Acidisarcina polymorpha: one gene and its partner. The protein of the gene in region 1 interacts with the protein of each later gene in a pairwise test. Links are inferred from orthologs where the notes say so. Each region holds a gene or a part of one and is shown in the gene's direction. Other genes may lie near its edges.

The links.
Region 2: the proteins of ACPOL_RS18655 (region 1) and ACPOL_RS10770 interact in binary tests that used the Escherichia coli proteins (3 or more experiments, as listed by UniProt). The link is inferred for Acidisarcina polymorpha from one-to-one orthologs.

What each region holds. Positions count from the first base shown.
Region 1 is NZ_CP030840.1:4,415,343-4,425,108, forward strand. The notes cover bases 4,302-7,371. They hold ACPOL_RS18655 (2-oxoglutarate dehydrogenase E1 component), read left to right. Parts: upstream 4,302-4,625; coding sequence 4,626-7,118; downstream 7,119-7,371. Other genes in these bases: ACPOL_RS18650 (LolA-like protein), read left to right, coding at 4,302-4,455; ACPOL_RS18660 (hypothetical protein), read right to left, coding at 7,138-7,371. In the rest of the region: ACPOL_RS18635 (outer membrane beta-barrel protein), read left to right, coding at 1-405; ACPOL_RS18640 (regulatory protein RecX), read right to left, coding at 462-1,019; ACPOL_RS18645 (S9 family peptidase), read right to left, coding at 1,080-3,245; more of ACPOL_RS18650, read left to right, coding at 3,526-4,301; more of ACPOL_RS18660, read right to left, coding at 7,372-7,416; ACPOL_RS18665 (Gfo/Idh/MocA family protein), read right to left, coding at 7,483-8,607; ACPOL_RS18670 (UBP-type zinc finger domain-containing protein), read right to left, coding at 8,699-8,989; ACPOL_RS36370 (BON domain-containing protein), read right to left, coding at 9,065-9,679. UniProt on the Escherichia coli protein: E1 component of the 2-oxoglutarate dehydrogenase (OGDH) complex which catalyzes the decarboxylation of 2-oxoglutarate, the first step in the conversion of 2-oxoglutarate to succinyl-CoA and CO(2).
Region 2 is NZ_CP030840.1:2,483,405-2,492,992, forward strand. The notes cover bases 3,914-6,805. They hold ACPOL_RS10770 (ABC-F family ATP-binding cassette domain-containing protein), read left to right. Parts: upstream 3,914-4,323; coding sequence 4,324-6,288; downstream 6,289-6,805. Other genes in these bases: ACPOL_RS10765 (alkaline phosphatase family protein), read right to left, coding at 3,914-4,150; ACPOL_RS10775 (FkbM family methyltransferase), read left to right, coding at 6,285-6,805. Outside these bases: ACPOL_RS10755 (DUF885 domain-containing protein), read left to right, coding at 1-445; ACPOL_RS10760 (amidase), read left to right, coding at 481-2,313; more of ACPOL_RS10765, read right to left, coding at 2,447-3,913; more of ACPOL_RS10775, read left to right, coding at 6,806-7,172; ACPOL_RS10780 (energy transducer TonB), read right to left, coding at 7,259-7,870; ACPOL_RS10785 (response regulator), read left to right, coding at 8,173-8,583; ACPOL_RS10790 (DinB family protein), read left to right, coding at 8,615-9,103; ACPOL_RS10795 (heme lyase CcmF/NrfE family subunit), read left to right, coding at 9,209-9,588. UniProt on the Escherichia coli protein: Genetic data indicate it may be involved in ribosome assembly or function.

The sequences.
Region 1 (9,766 bases):
AACCTCAACTTTGGCGCGATCTGCGTTGACCCGCGCTTACCGGCAGCGCAGCAACCGGCCCACTGCTATGCGGGCGAATGGGCAATCACCAACTACGTTGAGCATAACTTCTGGAAAAACCAGGCTTCGCTCAACATCCGCAACGAAGTGGTGGACGATATCAAGGGCCAGCGTATCGGAACCCCGGGCATCTATGAGGAGCATATGGTTGGCTTCAATTTCTGGGCGGGATCGACGGTAACTTTCCGGCCTGAGGTTAGCTTCACCAGATACTACGGGAAGTACGATTTGAGGGCGCTGAATACGGCCCCAGGATCCGCTCCCGCTCACTTGGAAAACGGAATTCCACAAACCGGCAAGAACTACGCCGTAACTCTTGCTGCGGATCTTATCTGGCACTTCTAACAAGACAGCAATTCAGCAAACTGCACAGTGGAGATGTCGCTGACGAAGCCGCCGGCCTACTCATAGCCGGCGGCTTCATTGAGGTCGATGGTCTCGATGGCGGCGAGAGTCTCGTCGGAAACATTCCAGCTTTTCAAGACTTTGAAGATGACTCCGAGTGAAAATCCTCCGCGAACCAGGAGCCTGACAACTCGCGCGGACTCTTTTTCGGTGGCGGGCTGCTTCACTCGCTTGCGCTCCAGGTGCTTGCGGGCCAACTCCTCTTCGCTGACACTTTCATAGGCAACATCGAGAGTGGAGGAGATCAGCTCCGAAGCAACGCCCTTTCTCGATAGCTCCTGTTGCACGCGTCGTTTGCCGAACTTGTCGTTTTCCTGACGGAGGCGAGTAAAGGTGACGGCATAGGCAGGATCATCGAGATAGTGCTGCTCTTCGAGGCGCGTGACCACCGCGAGGATCTTCGCCTGTCCGGACTCTCCTTCTTCGACGCGGCTGCGCATGAGGCGTTTGAGTTCAACCACAGTGCGCATGCGGCGGCCGAGCGCGCCGACGGCGTACTCATAGAGCTTCGCTTCGTCGAACGGCTCAGGTCTTTTCTTTGGCTTGAAACTCATGGTGACTTGGGCACCTCAACTGCCGGGCCCTTAGGGGCCATACTGCTGAAAGCGACGCGCTCACGGCTGCGGCTTCGTATACTGATCGACCCAATCGTTGACGGTCTTATACCAGAGCTGTGAGTTTTGTGGCTTCAGCACCCAATGGCCTTCGTCTGGAAAGTAGAGCATCTTCGAGGGGATATTCTGCCGCTGCAGAGTAGTGAAGAGCTGGAATCCTTCAGAGACATCGAGGCGGTAATCGAGCTGGCTATGAATAACCAGCGTGGGCGTCTTGAAGTTCTTCGCTGCCAGTGCGGGCGACCATTTGCGATAGGGGTCGAGCGAGGCGGGCTTGCCGTAATAGTCCCAGGGCTTGCCTTTGAACTCCCACTCGTTGAACCAAAGTTCCTCGGTGTCCCCATAGGCGGAGACCGGATTGAACATGCCATCGTGGCTGACAATGCACTTGAAGCGGTCGGTGTGGCCGAGGATCCAGTTCGCCATGTACCCGCCGTAGCTTGCGCCCATCGCACACTCGCGGGTCTTATCGATATAGGGGAAGCTACGCTCCGCGTAATCGAGGCCGCGCATCAGGTCAATAAAGGGCTTGCCGCCCCAGTCGCCGTTGACTCCGTCAACGAATGCCTGCCCATAGCCGGTCGATCCGCGCGGATTGATCATGAGCACGACATAGCCATTGGCGGCAAAAAGCTCAGCGTTCCAACGATAGCTCCAGGAGTCGCCCAATGCGCCCTGCGGCCCTCCGTGGATGATCAGTTTGACGGGGTATTTCTTGCCGGGGTCGAAGCCTGGGGGTCTGATGACGAAGCCCTGCACTTTGACCTTGCCGATGGAGGGGAACCAGAAAGAATCCATGCTGGGCAAGTCGATTTGTGTGAGCAGCCCTGTGTTGAGGTGGGTGATCTGTTTTTCCTCCGCCGGAATCACGGGGATGCCATGGACGGATGAACCGTTCGAAGCAGAAGAGGTGGCGGCTGCGTTCAGAACGAGGATCTCGCCGGGCATTCGGACCGTCATTTTTGCGACCACCAGCGTTCTGCCATCCGTCGACATATGAGCATCGCCGAACTCGCCCGCCTTCGTTATATTGATGAGCCTAAATCGGTCGCCGCCGGTCGAGTCCAGTTGCAGCTGATAGAGAGGCTCTTCGCCTCGATCTCCGCTAGTAAACAAGATATTGTGCGATCCGGGATGCCAAAGAAATTCATCAACCCAATTGTCGAATGCGGGCATCGGGTCCGTGATCTGCTTCGATTGCCGGTCGAAAAGCATCAAGCGAAATCTGTCGCTTTCATATCCGGCCCGGGCCTGAGAACGAAAGGCGATGTACTTTCCATCTGGCGAATACGCAGGACTGAAGTTTCCTCCAGCACTCGTCGTGAACTTCACCGGCTTGGCGGCCGGATCGTCCAGGCGCAGCGTGAAGATGTCGACATGAGTCGAGGTCGCGGGCACCGCGTCTAGGTTCTCTTCAAAGGCGATCTCTTTGCTGTCGGGCGAGAAGGCGTAGGCGTCGGGTCCTCCGAGCGAGAATGGCGGAACGTCGTGAGTGTCTCCCGGATTAAGGTCGCGGGGAGTTCCCCCGTTAGACGGGACTAGGAAGAGATGGCTGCGCTTGTCGCCGGTAAAGGCATTCCAATGCCGATAGAGGAGCGCGGTGAAGATGCGGGCCTTCACCTTGGAGGCGGCGCGTTCGTCATCCCGCTGTTTGTCGCAGGCGTCCTGCTGGTCAGGAGTCGCGGGACAGTCAGGATAAACTGCTGAGGTGAAGAGAATGCTCTGGCCGTCAGGCGACCAGGTGGCGCCATCGGCCTCAGTCGAGATGCTGGTCAGCTTGTGGGCTTCGCCGAGCGTTCCGGTCTCGCCGTCGAACGGCGCCAGGTAAATCTGCTGTCCTCCATCGCGGGGGCTCAGGAAGAGAATCTGCTTGCCGTCTGGGGAGAAACGACCCCGGCTTTCGCCCGCCAAGGAGGCAGTAAGAGCGACTTCTTTGCCGCCGCCTGTCGGGACGATCCACAGGTGCGAGGTCTTGGTGTTTTTCTCGAGATCGACGTCGGTGGCCGAAAAGAGCACCCACTTGCCATCTTTAGATAGATCGATATCGCCGAGCCGGCGCATCTTCATCATGTCCTCAAAGGTCATGGGGCGGCGCGACTGGGCGGGAAGCTGAGCGGCCGCAAGCGCGAAGATGCAGAAGGCGGCGACTTTCTGAGTGGATTGCATTTGTTGCCTAGTGTACTGGGTTTAATGAGGTTGATGAACGCTCGTTCCGAAATCCGAACGAGGAAGAGACGCCCGGGTCTTATTGGAACGAGAGTCTTCTTGTACCCGGGCTAACCTGGAATACCCGTATTCCCAGCGTTTTGGGAAATGAGCCGAGCATCAGATTTTTCCTTCGGGGAGTGGTCAGAATGAATGCATTCATCCTTTCTGCGAAGCGGATCGTCTAAACAGTCGTGTATCTGGGAGTGGCGATAGACTAGCGGGTATGGGAACTTTCGCAATGGCAGGCAGACTACGGGGTTTTTTCTTGGGAGCAGCGCTGCTTGCAGCAACGAGCGTTGCGGCGCTGGCGCAGGTTTCGTATACGCCGATGCCGATGGACCAGGGTTTCGGCCCGCTTGATAAAGCCCAGCCGGCCATCCCGCCCGACCAGATCATCGCCAAGTTTACTGCCAAAGAGAGTGCTTTTCGCCAAGCCCTGAACAATTACGTCTACCGCCGCAGCGTCAAGGTGCAGACCGTCGACGACGATGGCAAAGTCGATGGCGAATACTACGAGCTGACCGATGTAGCTTTCGACTCGACCGGCAGGCGGACTGAGCACGTCCTCCAGGCTCCGGCGAGTACGCTTGAGCGAATCATGATGAGCCCGGCCGATTTTGCCGACATCCAGCAGCGGCTGCCGTTTGTGCTGACTCAGGAGGATGTTGGCCAGTATAACGTCACCTATGTCGGTAAGCAGAAGGTGGATGAGCTGGATACCTATGTCTTCGATGTGGCGCCGAAGGTGATGGAAAAGAAGCACCGCTATTTTCAGGGGAAGATCTGGGTCGACACCCAGGATTTGCAGATCGTCGTCACCAACGGCAAGAATGTGCCGGACGATACCCGCAAAGGCCACGAAGACCTCTCACCGCCCTTCGTCACTTACCGGGAAGAGATCGATGGGAAATACTGGTTTCCGGTGTATACCAAGGGGGACGGCATCCTGCACTTTTCCGGAGGAAGCGGCTACATCAGCCAGGATGTCCATATCCGCGAGTTCGTCAAGTACACCGACTACCGGCAGTTCAAGTCAACGGTCAAGGTCACCTATGATGGCCAGGACATCGGTAACGGCAGCGGAAACAAACCTGATGGCTCCAGCCAGCCTGCGCCGCAGCAGCAGACGCCTCCAGCAACTCCACCTGAAGCGACGCCCCCCAAGTAGGAAGGGCGCTAGTAGGAAGGGTCCTTGGAGCGGGGCGAAACGGAAACGTCCAAAACGGACATCCGTTTACCAGTCGCATTCGCGAACCCTGCGAGCTGGCATCGGGGGGTTAGAATATACGGAGCGGCCTCGCGGTATTCTCCCGGGCGTGGCTCTCCGAAATCTATCCTATGGCTACCATTACTACTCCCGAAGCGCCAACTTCTTCTCCTGTCAACAAGCCAAACTCTGTGCAGGCTTCACGCGCTCAGGTATTTGACGCATTCCGACGCTGGGGCTACTTGCAGGCGCAGCTCGATCCACTGGGCCAGTATCTGCCGCCGAAGACCATCCCGGATCTCGATCTGACGGGTCCCGATGCTGACGAAGCGCGCGGCTATTACTGCGGCACGGTAGCGGCGGAGTTCATGCACATTGCTGACGCCGGGCGCCGCGAGTGGATTCAGGAGCGCCTTGAAAACCGCGCAAATTCGCGCAAAGAACTGCAAATTCAGGACCAAAATCGCACGCTGGAGCTACTATTGCGCGCGGACCTTTTCGAGCAGGTGATCCAGTCGCGCTACCTGGGCACAAAGCGGTTTTCGCTTGAGGGTGTGACGGTCCTGGTGCCGTTCATTGACGAGCTGTTGCACCACGCGGCTGAGCATGGCGCGGTGAGCGGCGTGATCGGCATGAGCCATCGCGGCCGTCTCAACGTGATGGTGAACGTGATTGGCTGCGAGGCAGCCGACATATTTTCGAAATTTGAAGATGTCGATCCACGCAGCATTTTAGGCGGCGGCGACGTGAAGTACCACGTAGGCGCCACCGGCGATTACGTCACCCGCGGCGGCAAGACCGTTGACCTGCACCTGGTTTCAAATCCCTCGCACCTGGAAGCCGTTGACCCCGTGGCCGCCGGCCGCGCCCGCGCCAAGCAGTTCCGCTTCGGGCAGGGCGGCGAGGACAAGCTGATTCCGATTGTGATCCACGGAGATGCGGCGTTCGCCGGGCAGGGGGTGTTGGCCGAGACGATGAACCTGGCGACGATCGATGGGTTTTCGATCGGGGGAACGATCCACATCGTAGTCAACAATTTGATTGGTTTCACCGCCGGGCCGGACGAGGTCAGCTCTTCGCGGTTCGCGACCGATGTGGCCAAGCGGCTGCCGATTCCCATCTTTCACGTCAACGCCGAGGATCCCGACGCGGTCCTGCGCATTGCCGCTCTGGCCGCTGAATACCGCTTCACCTTCCACAATGACGTGGTGATCGACCTGATTGGCTACCGGCGGCACGGGCATAGTGAAGTCGACGATCCGACCATTACTCAGCCGATCCGTTACGCCAAGATCAAAGACCATCCGCCGCTCTATCAGATTTACAGCAAAGCCATTGGCGCGGATATTTCGGCGCGGACTAAGGAGTTGCAAACCGAGCTGGTCGAGGCCCAGAAAGAAGCGACTATTCGTAAGAAGATGCCGGTATTGTCCCATCTTCCCGAATATTGGTCGCCCTTTCACGGAGGCTCATACAAGCCGGAATATGACGTCGAAACCGGCCTCACGACCGCAGAGATTGCCAAGATCAGCGAGGGGCTGACCGCTTATCCCGCGGACTTCCACATTCACCCCAAGATTAAGAAGCTGCTCGAGCAGCGACTCGAGATGGGCCACGGTGAACGGCCCTTCGACTACGGAATGGCCGAGGCCGTCGCCATTGGCTCGTTGTTGAAACAGGGCACCCCGGTTCGGTTAAGCGGGCAAGACAGCCAGCGGGGTACTTTCAACCAGCGGCACAGCGTATTGGTCGATATTGAGAATGAGCAGCACTTCATCCCGTTGAACCATCTGGCTCCCGATCAGAGACAGTTCGAAGTGTATAACTCGATCCTTTCCGAGGCCGGAGTGCTTGGCTTCGAGTACGGCTTCAGCCGCGATTATCCGGAAGCGCTCGTGATGTGGGAGGCGCAGTTTGGCGACTTTGCCAACGGCGCACAAATCATCATTGACCAATTTATCTCCTCCGGCGAAGACAAATGGGGGCTGCTCAGCGGTGTCGTAATGCTGCTGCCCCACGGCTATGAAGGTCAGGGGCCGGAGCATTCCAGTGCCCGCGTGGAGCGCTACCTGCAACTGGCGGCACATGACAATATGCAGATCTGCCAGCCGTCTACGGCCGCTCAGTATTTCCATCTTCTGCGGCGGCAGGTGATGCGTCCGTGGCGCAAGCCGCTCGTTGTCTTCACTCCGAAAAGCATGCTGCGCAACCCTTCGGCGGCCTCACCGATTGCTGATTTCTCGAGGCCGCACTTCCTCAACGTCGTCCCCGATACCGAGGCACAGAACGCCAAACGGCTGCTGCTCTGCACCGGAAAGATCGGCCATGAGCTGCGGATCGAGCGGCAGAAGCGCGGTGTGGAAAAGACGGCCATCGTCCTGGTTGACCAACTCTATCCCTGGCCTGAGGCCGACCTCGAGGCTGAGTTCGAGCGCCATCCCGAAGCTCACGAGATCGTCTGGGTTCAGGAGGAGCCAGCGAACATGGGCGCCTTGTCGTTCGTCATGCCGAGACTGCGTCTGATCGCCGGATCGCGGCAGGTGTTGAGTGTGAAGCGCTCGGCGGCGGCTAGCCCGGCTACCGGCTCTGCCAAGGCACACAGGGATCTTGAACAAAGACGCTGATCGATATGGCGCTAGGGCATTAGTGGATTAGCAGGACGGCGTTAGTGGTCTGCAGGGAAGAGCAAGACCAATCGTCATCAACGGTGCGGAAAACAGCGGTTGTCGCCCTTCGCGGGGCGGACTGCGCGATAAGAAAATCCGCGTAGAATCCCACCGTCTTGCAGGACCTGCAGCACCCGCTTTCGGGATAGAGCGTCTTGTCGACTCCTATCTCGTCCACATTTCTCACCAGGTAAGTCTCGATGTGATTAAACTTCTTGCAAGAGTGGCAAAAGAAGCCGATGTACTTCGTAATCATTTATCCCCAATATCTCCACTCTCATAGTGCTAGTTCGTCGCCGCGATCTCGTCTGTGTTTGCGTCCTCAAAACGCAACCCCAGCCATCTTATAAATCTCCGCCATGTACTGAATATCCCGCAACCCCTCTTGCCCATCCATCTTCGGTTCCTTGTTGTTGCGGACGCAGTCGGCAAAGTAATCTGCCTGCCGGGTGAACTGGCTCGGATCACGGGCGGTGCTCGGCTCGTCAATCCTGTTGTCGCGGCCGATCTGGGCGGTCAGGTGCTGCCCCTGGTAGCCGAAGGCCGAATCCATATCGATCGAGCCCTTCGCGCCGTGGACGCGGAAGTAGCCGTTCATCTGGCCGCCGTAAGTCGTATTGCAACTCGCCACGATGCCCGAGGGAAACTTCATCGTCCAGCCAACGTTTTCTTCGACCGAACTGAAGCGGCCGTCCTTGTCGATCACCGAGGAGTAAGCCGAGATCACCTGCGGCTCTTCGCCGGTCAGATAGCGGCAGGCGTTGAGCGAGTAGACGCCCACATCCATCAACGGCCCTCCGCCGGCCAGCTTCTTGTCGAGCCGCCAATCGGGGCCGATGTTGAAGCCGTTCGCACTCTCGATCGCCTGCACGCTGCCGAGCATTCCGTCGCGGATCATCTGGATCGCGCGCAGGTTGGTCGGCTCCAACTGGCAGCGGTAGGCGATCATCAGCTTGACGTTGTTGTCGCGGCAGGCGGCAATCATCGCCTTGCAGTCGTCGACCGAGGTCGCCATCGGCTTCTCGCAGAGCACATGCTTGCCTGCTTTGGCGGCGCGGATCGTGTATTCGGCATGCATGCTGTTGGGCAGTGCAATATAGACGGCATCAATCGCCTTGTTGTCGCGAATGCTATCGAAGTTCTCATAGCTGTAAATAGCGCTAGTTGGAACGCCGTATTCTGCGGCGTTCTTCTCTGCCTTGTCGCGGTGGCCACTGACCAAGCCCGTGAGTTTCGATTGCTTGGCATCCTTGAGGCCGGGCATGAAGTGGCCCATCGAAATGCGTCCCAAACCCACCATGGCATAGCCAAGCGGTTGGGTGCTGGACTGTGCGTTCAGGTTCGGGAGAAGCTGGGAGACGAGCGCGGCGGTCGTGAGTTGAGTAAATTCTCTACGGTTCAGGGCCATGTAACCTTCTTTTCTGTCAAAGTTGATGAAACCGCACATCGTGAACCGATCCGGCTTTGCTTCTCATACCGGTACCGCCTAATTGGGCGCCAGGCTGACGCAGGGCGCCCGCCCTGGTTGCAATTGCAATTTAGAATTCCAGTTCAACTTCATCGACGTAGCACCATCCCCATTGCTCGCCTTTCTCGGCAGAGCGCATGAGCGGATGGTGGGTTTGATGGAAGTGCTTGGTCGCGTGTTTGCCTTGTGAGGAGTCACAGCAGCCAACGTGTCCACAGACGAGGCACATGCGGAGATGGACCCATTTGGTTCCTGCCTTAAGGCATTCTTCGCAGCCGCGGGTGTGGGGTTTGACATCCTGGATCTGATCGAGGTGAGAGCATTCAGTGGCCATATCACTTAGGATGCTACAACACTGCATCTTCGCCTCGGGTATTGTGGGGGAACGTTGTCCGAGTCGAGTTGTCGAGTCAAGGCAGCCGGATCCAACAGGTCGCTACGGTACCGAACTTAGACCCGTGCTTGAATCTGCCCTGCTTGTCCACTCGGTCATCAGGCTTGCGTCCGGACTAACCTCGATCTTGTCGTGAAGGCTCTTAACACCTACAGTACTGGCAGAGACGGCGTGGGCGGCCATCGCAAGACCTGGGTCAGCGATGTAGCCGCTGAGAGTGACGACCCCACTGTGGACATGGACGCAGATTCCAGTGGGCGCCTTTGACGGGCGACCGAGTCGTTCGTATGCCGTACGAATGATGGCTTCGTCCAACTCTGCCTTAAGCTTCCGGTCTGGAATGCTGGGAGCAGCAACCTCAATCTCATCGCGAACACCGCGAACGCCCTGAATTTTGCTCACGACCATCATTGCATCGATCCTGGCTCTGTAGAGAGGAACCGAGCCGCCTAGAGTCACAACGCCCTGAAGGACGGAGGCGTCAACGTTCTTGAAGCCGTCAGCGCTCAGCGATCTTTGAACTGCTTCTTGCGTGGCACTATCGTTTGTCCGAAGGCTCCGGGTACAGCAAGCGCGGTGGCGAGAACGAAAAGGGAGATCCTTCTCATCGTGATCCCTCCGAGAAACCCATACTAATGCAGGGCTCCAACGATACACAAAGCTCTGCCCGCCGTTCTTACGGTTTCGTTTCGGAACCTCTGTAACGAAGTAGCCAACAGGTTCACTACTGAGTGAAGGCGTTCT
Region 2 (9,588 bases), 1.9 Mb from region 1 along the record:
CCTTCTTGGCAGCGGTTCCTATGAAGAAGGGTGGGGAGAATACGGAGTCAAGGAGATGGAAGACGCCGGATACGCGAATCACGACCCGCGCTTCGTGCTCATGGTCGACAAAATCCGCCTGCGCGTGATCGCCAATGCCATCCTCGACATCCGCATGCAGAGCCGTGACATGACCGACAGTGAAGCCCTTGACCTTATGCAGAACAAGGCATTCCAGACTCCCGCCGAAGCGAATGGAAAACTGCGCCGGGCCAAGCTGACTGCCGGCCAACTCATCACCTACTACGTCGGATACCATCAGTGGATCGAACTTCGGAATCGGATTCAACAACAAGAGGGCAGCGCCTTCAGCCTGAAGAGATTCAACGACGCTGCGCTCGATGAGGGTCCGCTCCCAATTCCGATCCTCGAACCGTTACTAACGGCCAGGCTTGTCTCGCACTAGCTTACCTTTCCGCGTTTTATCACGTCAGGACGAATATGCCCACATCCCGCAGAGAGTTCCTTGCCCAAAGTTCCTTTGGGGTATTAGCCGCTGCCGCCAGCCCGCTCGCCGCTCAGCAACCCGACCATCCTTCCAGTTCGCCAGCACCTGCGACTCCGTCCACGGCTTCTCCCGCTGGGCAGCCACCGGCCTTTGGAACCGCGCCCGCAGTCGGGCCGCCGGTTACCCCGGCTACCTTTGCCGAAGCTGAAAAGCTCGTCCAGTTCGAGATGAGCAGCAACGATCGGGCCTTGGCTGCAAGCAATTGGCGCATGCAGATGGCGCCCCTCTACGAACTTCGAGTGGGCCCGCGCAAACTCGCGCTTGAACCCACCCTGGCTCCCGCAACCTTATGGAATCCTTTATTGCCGGGAATCCAGAAGCTGCCCTCCGCGAACGAATTCGTTCGCTCCACCAATAGCAGCGATCCGCTGCCCGCTGCCGAGGAGCAGATCGCCTTCGCTCCCGTCACCCATCTCTCGCGTTGGATCGAAGCCCGCCAGCTCACCTCGGAGCGGCTCACGAACATCTACCTGTCCCGTCTCGAGCGCTTCAATCCCAGACTGCGCTGCGTCATCACTCTGACTCGCGAACATGCTCTCGAGCAGGCACGGCGGGCCGACTCCGAAATCGCTGCCGGTCACTACCGCGGGCCGTTACACGGCATCCCCTGGGGCGCCAAAGATCTCCTCGACACTGCCGGCATTCCCACTACCTACGGAGCGGAACCATACCGCGACCGCGTCCCCAGAACCGACGCGGCCGTAGTCCAACGCCTCAACGAGGCTGGAGCGGTCCTGGTTGCCAAGCTGAGCCTCGGGGCGTTGGCGCTCAACGACATCTGGTTCGGCGGCCAGACGATGAATCCATGGCTGCTCGAAGAGGGCTCGTCCGGCTCTAGCGCGGGACCCGGCTCCGCCACTGCTGCCGGACTGGTGGGATTCGCGATTGGCAGCGAAACCGGGGGCAGTATTGTCAGCCCCTCGATGCGCTGCGGGGTCACCGGCTTGCGACCGACGTTTGGTCGCGTAGCTCGCACCGGCGCGATGACGCTTTGCTGGTCTCTCGACAAACTTGGGCCGATGACTCGCTGCGTTGAAGACACCATGCTCATCCTCAATGCCATCTCCGGGCCCGACACCGGGGACCTCGGCAGCGTTCCCAGTCAACTCGCTTTTCATGCTGGAGCCGACGTTGCGGGCCTTCGTATCGGCTATTTTCCGGCCTGGATGAAGGAAGCTCCGGCAACCGAAGTGGACCGCACCGCGCTTGAAACGGTGCGGCGCTTGGGCATGGTTCCGGTTGAAGTCTCCTTGCCCGACTGGCCCTATGATTCGTTGGACCTGATTCTATTCGCCGAAGCCGCCGCCGCTTTCGAAGAGCTCACCTTGAGCCATCAGGTCGATCAGCTGAAGTCTCAGGTTCCTGATGCGTGGCCGAACATCTTTCGGCAATCCAGATTTTTGTCGGCCGTCGATTTTGTCCAGTCCGACCGCCTCCGCAGAAAGGTCGCCATTGAAATGGAACGGATCTTTTCTAGTGTGGATTTGCTCCTGGTGCCGTCGCTGCGGGATGAAATGCTGGTCATCAGCAACTTCACCGGTCACCCCTCGCTGACCTTCCGCGCCGGCTTCGTCGAAATCTCGGAGGCGCGCAGCGACTGGGCGCCTGATCCGAACCATCCTCTACCAAAGTTTTCCCCGCCTCGCCGCGTGCCATACGGCGTCACTCTCATCGGCCGGCTCTTTGATGAGGGAACCATCGCCCAGGCAGGAATGGCGCTGGAAAAAGCCTTCAAGGTCGCCCGCGAGAATCCGCCCGGCTTTTAGCAAGACCCTATTTTGGAATGCGGGGGGACTGAGCATCGACGCGTTGCTATTTCTTTTGTCGCTCACCGGGAACGTCTCCTGGCGGAGTGTTCCCGGCAAACAACATAGAGCAGTACAGAGTCGCGACAGTTAGTTAGAAGAGTGGAGGAAGTCCAGGCAGGGCCTGGGTATGCTCGACTCGAACCGCGGCCAAAGCGTTTGGATCAAGTCCAAGCGCACTTAGGATCGTGGGCGCAACCTGCGAGGTGGTGACTTCGGAGAAGATGGTGTTGCCCTTGAAGGCGGGGTTCGAGACCAGCAGAATGACGTTGGTATCGTCGTGGTTGAATCCGCCATGCTCAGACAGTTTCTTAGTGCTGCCGGAATACGTCACGCCCACATTCGGCGTCACGATAATGTCCGGAGTCCGGGGATCGACGGTCGGCCGGTTGAAGTTCAAGGCCAAGCTCGGTCCATAGTAGATCTGACCCAGAGCGACGCCGGTGGGGCCAGCGTTGTCTTCGAGAATCTTGACGGCCGCGTCGGTGTCGGCGGAATCCTTCAACCAGAGCAGCGAAACGTCATCTTCCGTTGGGCCGATGCCGGTGGGGTTGTTGGTCGACTCGGAGTTGGGAATAAAGCCCGCGTTCGAAAGTAAGGTCGCCGGTGAAGTACCCACATTCAGCTGGGGGATATAACGGCTGGGATCGATGGGCGACTGACCGTGTTTGGCGGTAATGACGATCAAGGTCGAGTCATAGAGCCCCTTGGCCTTCAATTCGTTGATCCATTCTCCGATCGAAGCGTCCACGAACTTGATTTCGCTCAGCAGCGCTGGACTGGGAGTTCCGATCGCATCCAGATACCCGCCGGTAACACCGTTGCTCTTCTCAACGAGCTTCTGGCCAACGCTGACCGCCTGGAAGTTCATGCCGAAGATGGTGGGTACCTGGGTCGTGGCGGTGCCAAGGTGAGACTTGCCATCGATTTCATTGAGGATCGCTTTGACCTTCAAGGTGTCGTAGCACTGAATGTTCTGGAAGCTGTTGGTCCAGGCAGTTGTATCAGAGCCGGGATCGGGAACAGTTACACAGGAAAGCCCCGTCGGGGTCACAACGCCAGGAAGCGGCACAACGTTCGAATTAATTTCCGGAGCGTAAAAGTCGTCGAGGGTTCCCGGACCATTACCGGCAGACACTGCGGAGTAAGCAGGGTGCTTATCGGACCACGCGGCGTACCCGCCAGCCTGGTGAATAACACTAAAAATGGTGTTGGTGCGAACAAACTTCCAGGGAAAGACCGGGGCGCAACCGTTGGCTGGGTCGCGGACCAGTTTGGCGGGATCGATCGAGGCGATTCCGCCGTCGGTCAGTGACGCCCCCGGCGCTCCACCGTTGAGTTTTGTCTGATCGATGTCGATGCCTTCTTCATATTCGGTGGTGGTGCCGGTCGGAGTTCCACCAGGAGTGCATGGACCCGCGGCTAGACCATTTCCGGTCGTCTTGGCAGGAGCGTCGAGCGAACGATCGTACGCGACGTCATAGTAGACACCGGCATAGCGCGAGGTCCCGCCGGTGACGATGCTGATCAAGCCTGGAAACGAATCCGATGGCTTGGAAGTTGAGGCGGCTGCGTAATTGATTGCCGTGCTGTTGAGGCCGGCCAGCGCCGGGCAATAGGACTTGCCATCATTCACCGTGCTGATGCCGCGAATGCAATTGTAGTAATCGACTGCGTGCATGCCGTCAACGCTGACCAAGAGAACGCGTTTCACAGGTCCTGTACCAGGAGCTTGTGCAAAAGCGCCGCTGGTCGAGCAGGCGGCTACTAGGGAAAGGACTGCCAGAGACTTCTTCATATTTACCTCCGGACATAAGAGTTACTGAGCGCTTCTGGTCGATACATCGCTGCGAGGTTAATATCTCTTGAATGGAAATTGACAAAGAAAGCCTAGCGAAATTCAGTGTGGCTTAAGCATGCAGTCTGCAAAGTCCTGGAATGCTCGACGACGCTCTCCGCTAAAATAGAGGGATGCTGCAACTTTCTGGCGCCGGCAAGCGCTTTGGCACCAAATTGCTTTTTGAGAACGTCAACTGGCTGATCACGCCGGATGAGCGGACCGCTCTGGTCGGCGCGAACGGCACCGGCAAATCGACGTTGATGAAGATCCTTGCCGGAAACGATTCTCACGAGGGCGGCCTCGATTACGGGGTCATGCATGTCACCAAGGGGATGTCGATCGGCTACCTGCCGCAGGACGGCCTTTCACTCTCCGGCCGCACCGTTTTTGAGGAATGCCTCTCGGTCTTCGATGAACTCCGGGCGATGGAGACCGAGCTTGAGGGTCTCTATGCCGCGCTCGCCGAGCTCGATCCCGAGAGTGCCGAATACCAGACCGCGGCCGACCGCTTCTCGGAGATCGATTCCCGCTTCAGCGCCAACGATGGCTATGCTCTCGACGTCAAAGTCGGCACCGTGCTCAGCGGTCTTGGCTTCAGCAAAGAAGACTGGCAGCGGCGCACGGAGGAGTTCTCCGGCGGCTGGCAGATGCGCATCGCTCTAGCAAAACTTCTTCTGCAAAAGCCCGATCTACTGCTGCTCGACGAGCCGACCAACCATCTCGACCTCGAGACTCGTAACTGGTTAGAGGACTATCTTCGGACTTATCCGAAAGGCTTCATCCTGATCTCGCACGATCGCTATTTTCTCGATGTTACCGTCAACAAAATTATCGAGATCTGGAACAAGAACATCCACGTTTATCACGGGAACTACGAGAAATACCTGACGCAGAAGGCCGAGCGGCGGGCGCAGCTGGAGAATGCTTATAAGAACCAGCGCGATCAAATCGAACACCTGGAGGCCTTCATCAGCCGGTTCCGCTATCAGGCGACCAAGGCCAAGCAGGTGCAGAGCCGGATCAAGGAACTGGAGAAGATCGAGCGCATCGAGATCCCTGAAGATGAGCCGGTGATCCACTTCACCTTTCCTCAGCCGCCGCCTTCAGGCCGCACCGTCGTAGAGGTAAACCATCTTTCGAAGGATTACGGTCCCAAGCAGGTGCTCAAGGACGTGAGCTTCACCATCGACCGCGGCGATCGGATCGCTTTGGTCGGGGCGAATGGCGCGGGTAAGTCCACGTTGATTCGCATGCTCTCGGCGCAGGAAGGCCCGACCAGCGGCTCAATCAAGCTCGGACACAACGTGCTCGCAGAATATTTTGCACAGGACCAATACAAGGTGCTCAACCCGGAAGCGCGCATGCTCGACGACATCAGCGGCACCGCGCCGAAGATCGCGCAGACCGAGTTGCGCAGCCTGCTGGGGTGTTTTCTGTTCTCAGGCGACGATGCTTTCAAGAAGCTGGGAGTGCTTTCCGGCGGCGAGCGCAACCGTTATGCTTTGGCGCGGATTTTAGTCAGTCCGGCCAACTTTCTGCTGCTCGATGAGCCTACAAATCACCTCGATTTGCGTGCAAAAGATGTCCTTTTAGAGGCGGTTAGCTCGTTTACTGGAACGGTTATTTTCGTCTCCCACGACCGCTATTTCATCGATCGGGTCGCGACCCGGGTCTTTGAAGTCGAGGGCGGCCACGTGCATGTCTACCCCGGCAACTATGAGGACTACCTCTACCGTAAGGAAAATGGGCAGGCGATGAGCGGAGCTTTGCCATCGTCGAATGGATTCAAGCCGCCCGCCGCCGTGATCGCACCCCCGCCAGTGCCGGAGCCGGTGAAAGAAGCGAAAGACGTCAAACGCGTGAATCCGATCAAGCTGAAACAGATGCAAGACCGCTTCTGGTTTCTGGAAGAGGAGATCCCGCGCCTGGAAAGCTCCATTTCCACGACCGAAACAGCGCTGGGCAGCTTCACCACTTCGGAAGAGACGCACCGGTTGAGCCGCGAACTTGAAGCGCTGCGAGCCCAACACGCCGCTCTGAGCAGTGAGTGGGAAGAGTTGATGGTGCAATTGGAAGAGCAGTCAGCTGTCCTGTGAGCCTGCCCGGTCTGCTGCGGCATATTCTGGATCACCCGATGAACCGGGGCCGCAGTCTGGGAGCAATAAGCGATTTTCTTTCCTGGCAGGTCCGAAGCCGCCTGGTTGCAGGTCTCCGAGTCATTCCTTTCGTGAATGACTCGGTGTTGATGGTGCGGCGTGGCATGCATGGCGCCACACTGAACATCTATTGCGGACTGGCGGATTTCAGCGAGATGAGCTTTCTGCTGCATCTGCTCCGCCCTGAAGATCTTTTTGTGGATGTGGGCGCGAACGTCGGCAGCTACACCGTGTTAGCGTCGGCCGCAATCGGCGCCCGATCGATTGCCTTTGAACCCAACCCCGAAACTCTGCCAGGGTTGGCTGCCAATATCGAGGCGAATGGGATCGGAGATCGGGTTGAGATCCACCAGGCGGGAGTGGGGGCCAAGTCTGGAGTTCTGCGCTTTGCCGCAAATGGTACCCAAACCCGCATCGCCCCGAATGGCGGGGCCTCTGAGTCCATCTTCCAATCGCCGGTAACGACATTAAACGAGACCCTCGCGGCATCCACTCCCGCGCTGATCAAAATCGACGTTGAAGGCTTTGAGAGCGATGTCCTCGCCGGCGCTGGCAGTGTGCTTGGTCGTCCTGCGCTACTCGCGCTGATCATCGAGAACAACGAGGACTGTGTGGCTTTCGGCTTCGCGTCCGACCAGGCACACAAGACCCTGGTCTCGTATGGATTTGTGGCTGCTTCCTATTCACCGTTGGAGCGAAAGCTGATGCTGGTCGAGGATTGCGATCCGCGTCCCCAGAATTCGATCTACGTGCGGAGCCGATCCGAAGTCGAGTCGCGACTGCGCTCCGCTCCAGCTTTTCGCGTGAGAGAAACCCTGATTTAGCGGCAGCGGTTCTAAGTCACTATGGGCAACTGTGGTGCGCGAGCGCAGGGTCATGCGCTCGAAGGATCTTCCGTGAATCCACCGGGCTAGGCCGGTCCATAGTGAAAATGAAGTTCCTGGATCGAGGCTACCGGAATGCCATCCTTGGTGGCTGGCCGAAACTTCCAACCTCGTACGGTGTCCGCTACCATGCCTTCCACACCATATCCAAGTGATTGAAGAATCTGCAGATCGGCAACTTTCCCGGTTGGATCGATGGTGATATCGATGACCACATCGCCTTGGGCGCCGCGGGGAAGGCGCGAGAGATCCGGTTTCGGACTTGGAGAGTAAGTGGTAAGAGCGATCTGGATGTCTTCGTTCCCGAGAGCGTCGTTGGCTTCGGTGCCGGACTTGCCGGTACTAGCAGAGGTGGCTTCGTTCGTCAGCACGGGCGCCGGTGCTGTTGCAGGCAGCGTCAATTTAGGTTTCGCGGGGCGAACCGGAGCTGACTTCCGTTTGGGTGCGGGTGGCGATGAAGCGGTTCCGCCGGGCAGGTAGGATAGTTCGATCCGAGTACCGTGAGAGGTGCCGGGCAGCGAAGCTCGATAACGCACGGCTCCAGTCGGCCTTAGAAGAAGAGCGAGTAAGAGGCCATGAACGACCACTGACAAGATGATCCGTCGCTGCACTGGAGTTCGAATCGGAAGTTCAAACATGCTTGAAGGTCCTTAACTCGTGGCTCAGAGCTGTTACTTAGACTCAGAGTTTCCTTTTCGGGCGTCAAGCCCTAAGAGGAAAGCGCGTATTTCGAGTGTCCATATGGTCTCAGAGTGAATGGTCTCAGAGTGAAAACCATCTCTAAAAGCAGTATTCTTGTTACTTGCAGTACTTACTTGCCGATACCTGGATGAGGTGTAGGATGACTCGGAGCGGCCGAGAAGACCCCTAAGCTCCACAGCTCGGGCAACCTCTCGTAAACAAACTACATCTATACCCCTGAATACAATAGGACATCACTTTGACAGTTCCCATCTGCAAGACTGAACGAACTCCTGTGAACATCCTGCTCGTTGATGATGACGCCATTCAGGCATCGACGCGGCAGGCAATTCTCGAGCGCGCCGGCTTGTCAGTGGACGTAGCGACAAATGGCCGCGACGCCCTCTCGTTCGTTCAGTCGCCGGATGGATATTCCGTAAGCTTAGTTATTACCGACCATCTGATGCCGGTGATGAATGGTCCGGAATTCGTTCGATCGCTGCGCGAGAGTGGATACAAATTCCCGGTCGTAGTACTAAGCGGTTATGCGGATGCCGAGGAATCATACGACTCGCTCGAGGTTGTCTTCCGCGTCAAACCTTTTCCTCCAGATCAGTTGATCGCGCTGGCGCAGTATCTGGTCGGCAACTCGGAGCGTCGCACCGCCTAAGGTGTGGTAGATTGCCGAGGAGGGAACTTCTTTGGACGTCTCTCCTTCTACTTTTGGACCTGAGGATGACGGGCTCGTTCGGGCCTTTGACATTCATTCCCGAATCACCATCTACCTTATTGAAAATCTCGACCCCGCCGCCTGGAGGGCCGAGCCGCCAGGTGGTAAGGGCCGTAACATTGCCGCGTTGGCGGCCCACATTCACACCGTTCACGGGATGTGGCTGAAGGCATCCGGCAGCACTGAGTTACCCATTCCGCTTAACAAGATCACCGTCATGCCTGATGAAGCGATCGCCGGATTGAGGGCGACGTCCGCGGCTTTAAGTAAACTGATTGCGACCTCTCTCAAATCGGGAAACCGGGTCAAGAACTTCAAGCCCGATACCGCGGCTTTCGTCGGATATCTGATCGCGCACGACTCTCATCACCGCGGACAGATGGCCACCCTCGCCCGTCAGGTGGGGTTCCCACTTTCGAGGAAGGTCAATTTTGGATTGTGGGAGTGGGGCGTGCGCTGAAATCGCCTCGCTGTCATAGCTCCGGTTGCAAGTCCATAAATTGACAATATAACTTGCTACATTGCGGCAACAGGCATCGCTCTGCGAAGATAGTGAGAGAATCCTATGCCGGAATTAGGTAGCTTCGCCCTTTTGCTTGCCCTCGTCTTGAGCGGCTATACGCTTGTGGCTGGAGCTATTGCTCTCCGCCAGCTCTCCACCGGGCGCGGCGGAAGGATCTCACCGGAGCGTCTCGCGGAGACTGCCCGGCGGGCTGGCATCGCGAGTTTCCTCGCGGTCTCGGTAGCGGCGTTCGCGTTGCTGTGGGCGGCGTTCACCAATGATTTTTCGGTCGCCTACATCCTTCACCACACCAATCGCGCGCTTCCGGGCCCCTACAAATTTGCCGCGCTTTGGTCGGGACAAGAGGGTTCGCTTCTACTCTGGGCATGGCTGCTGGCCACCTACGGATTGGTGCTACGGCTGCGGCATAAGGTGGACGTGCG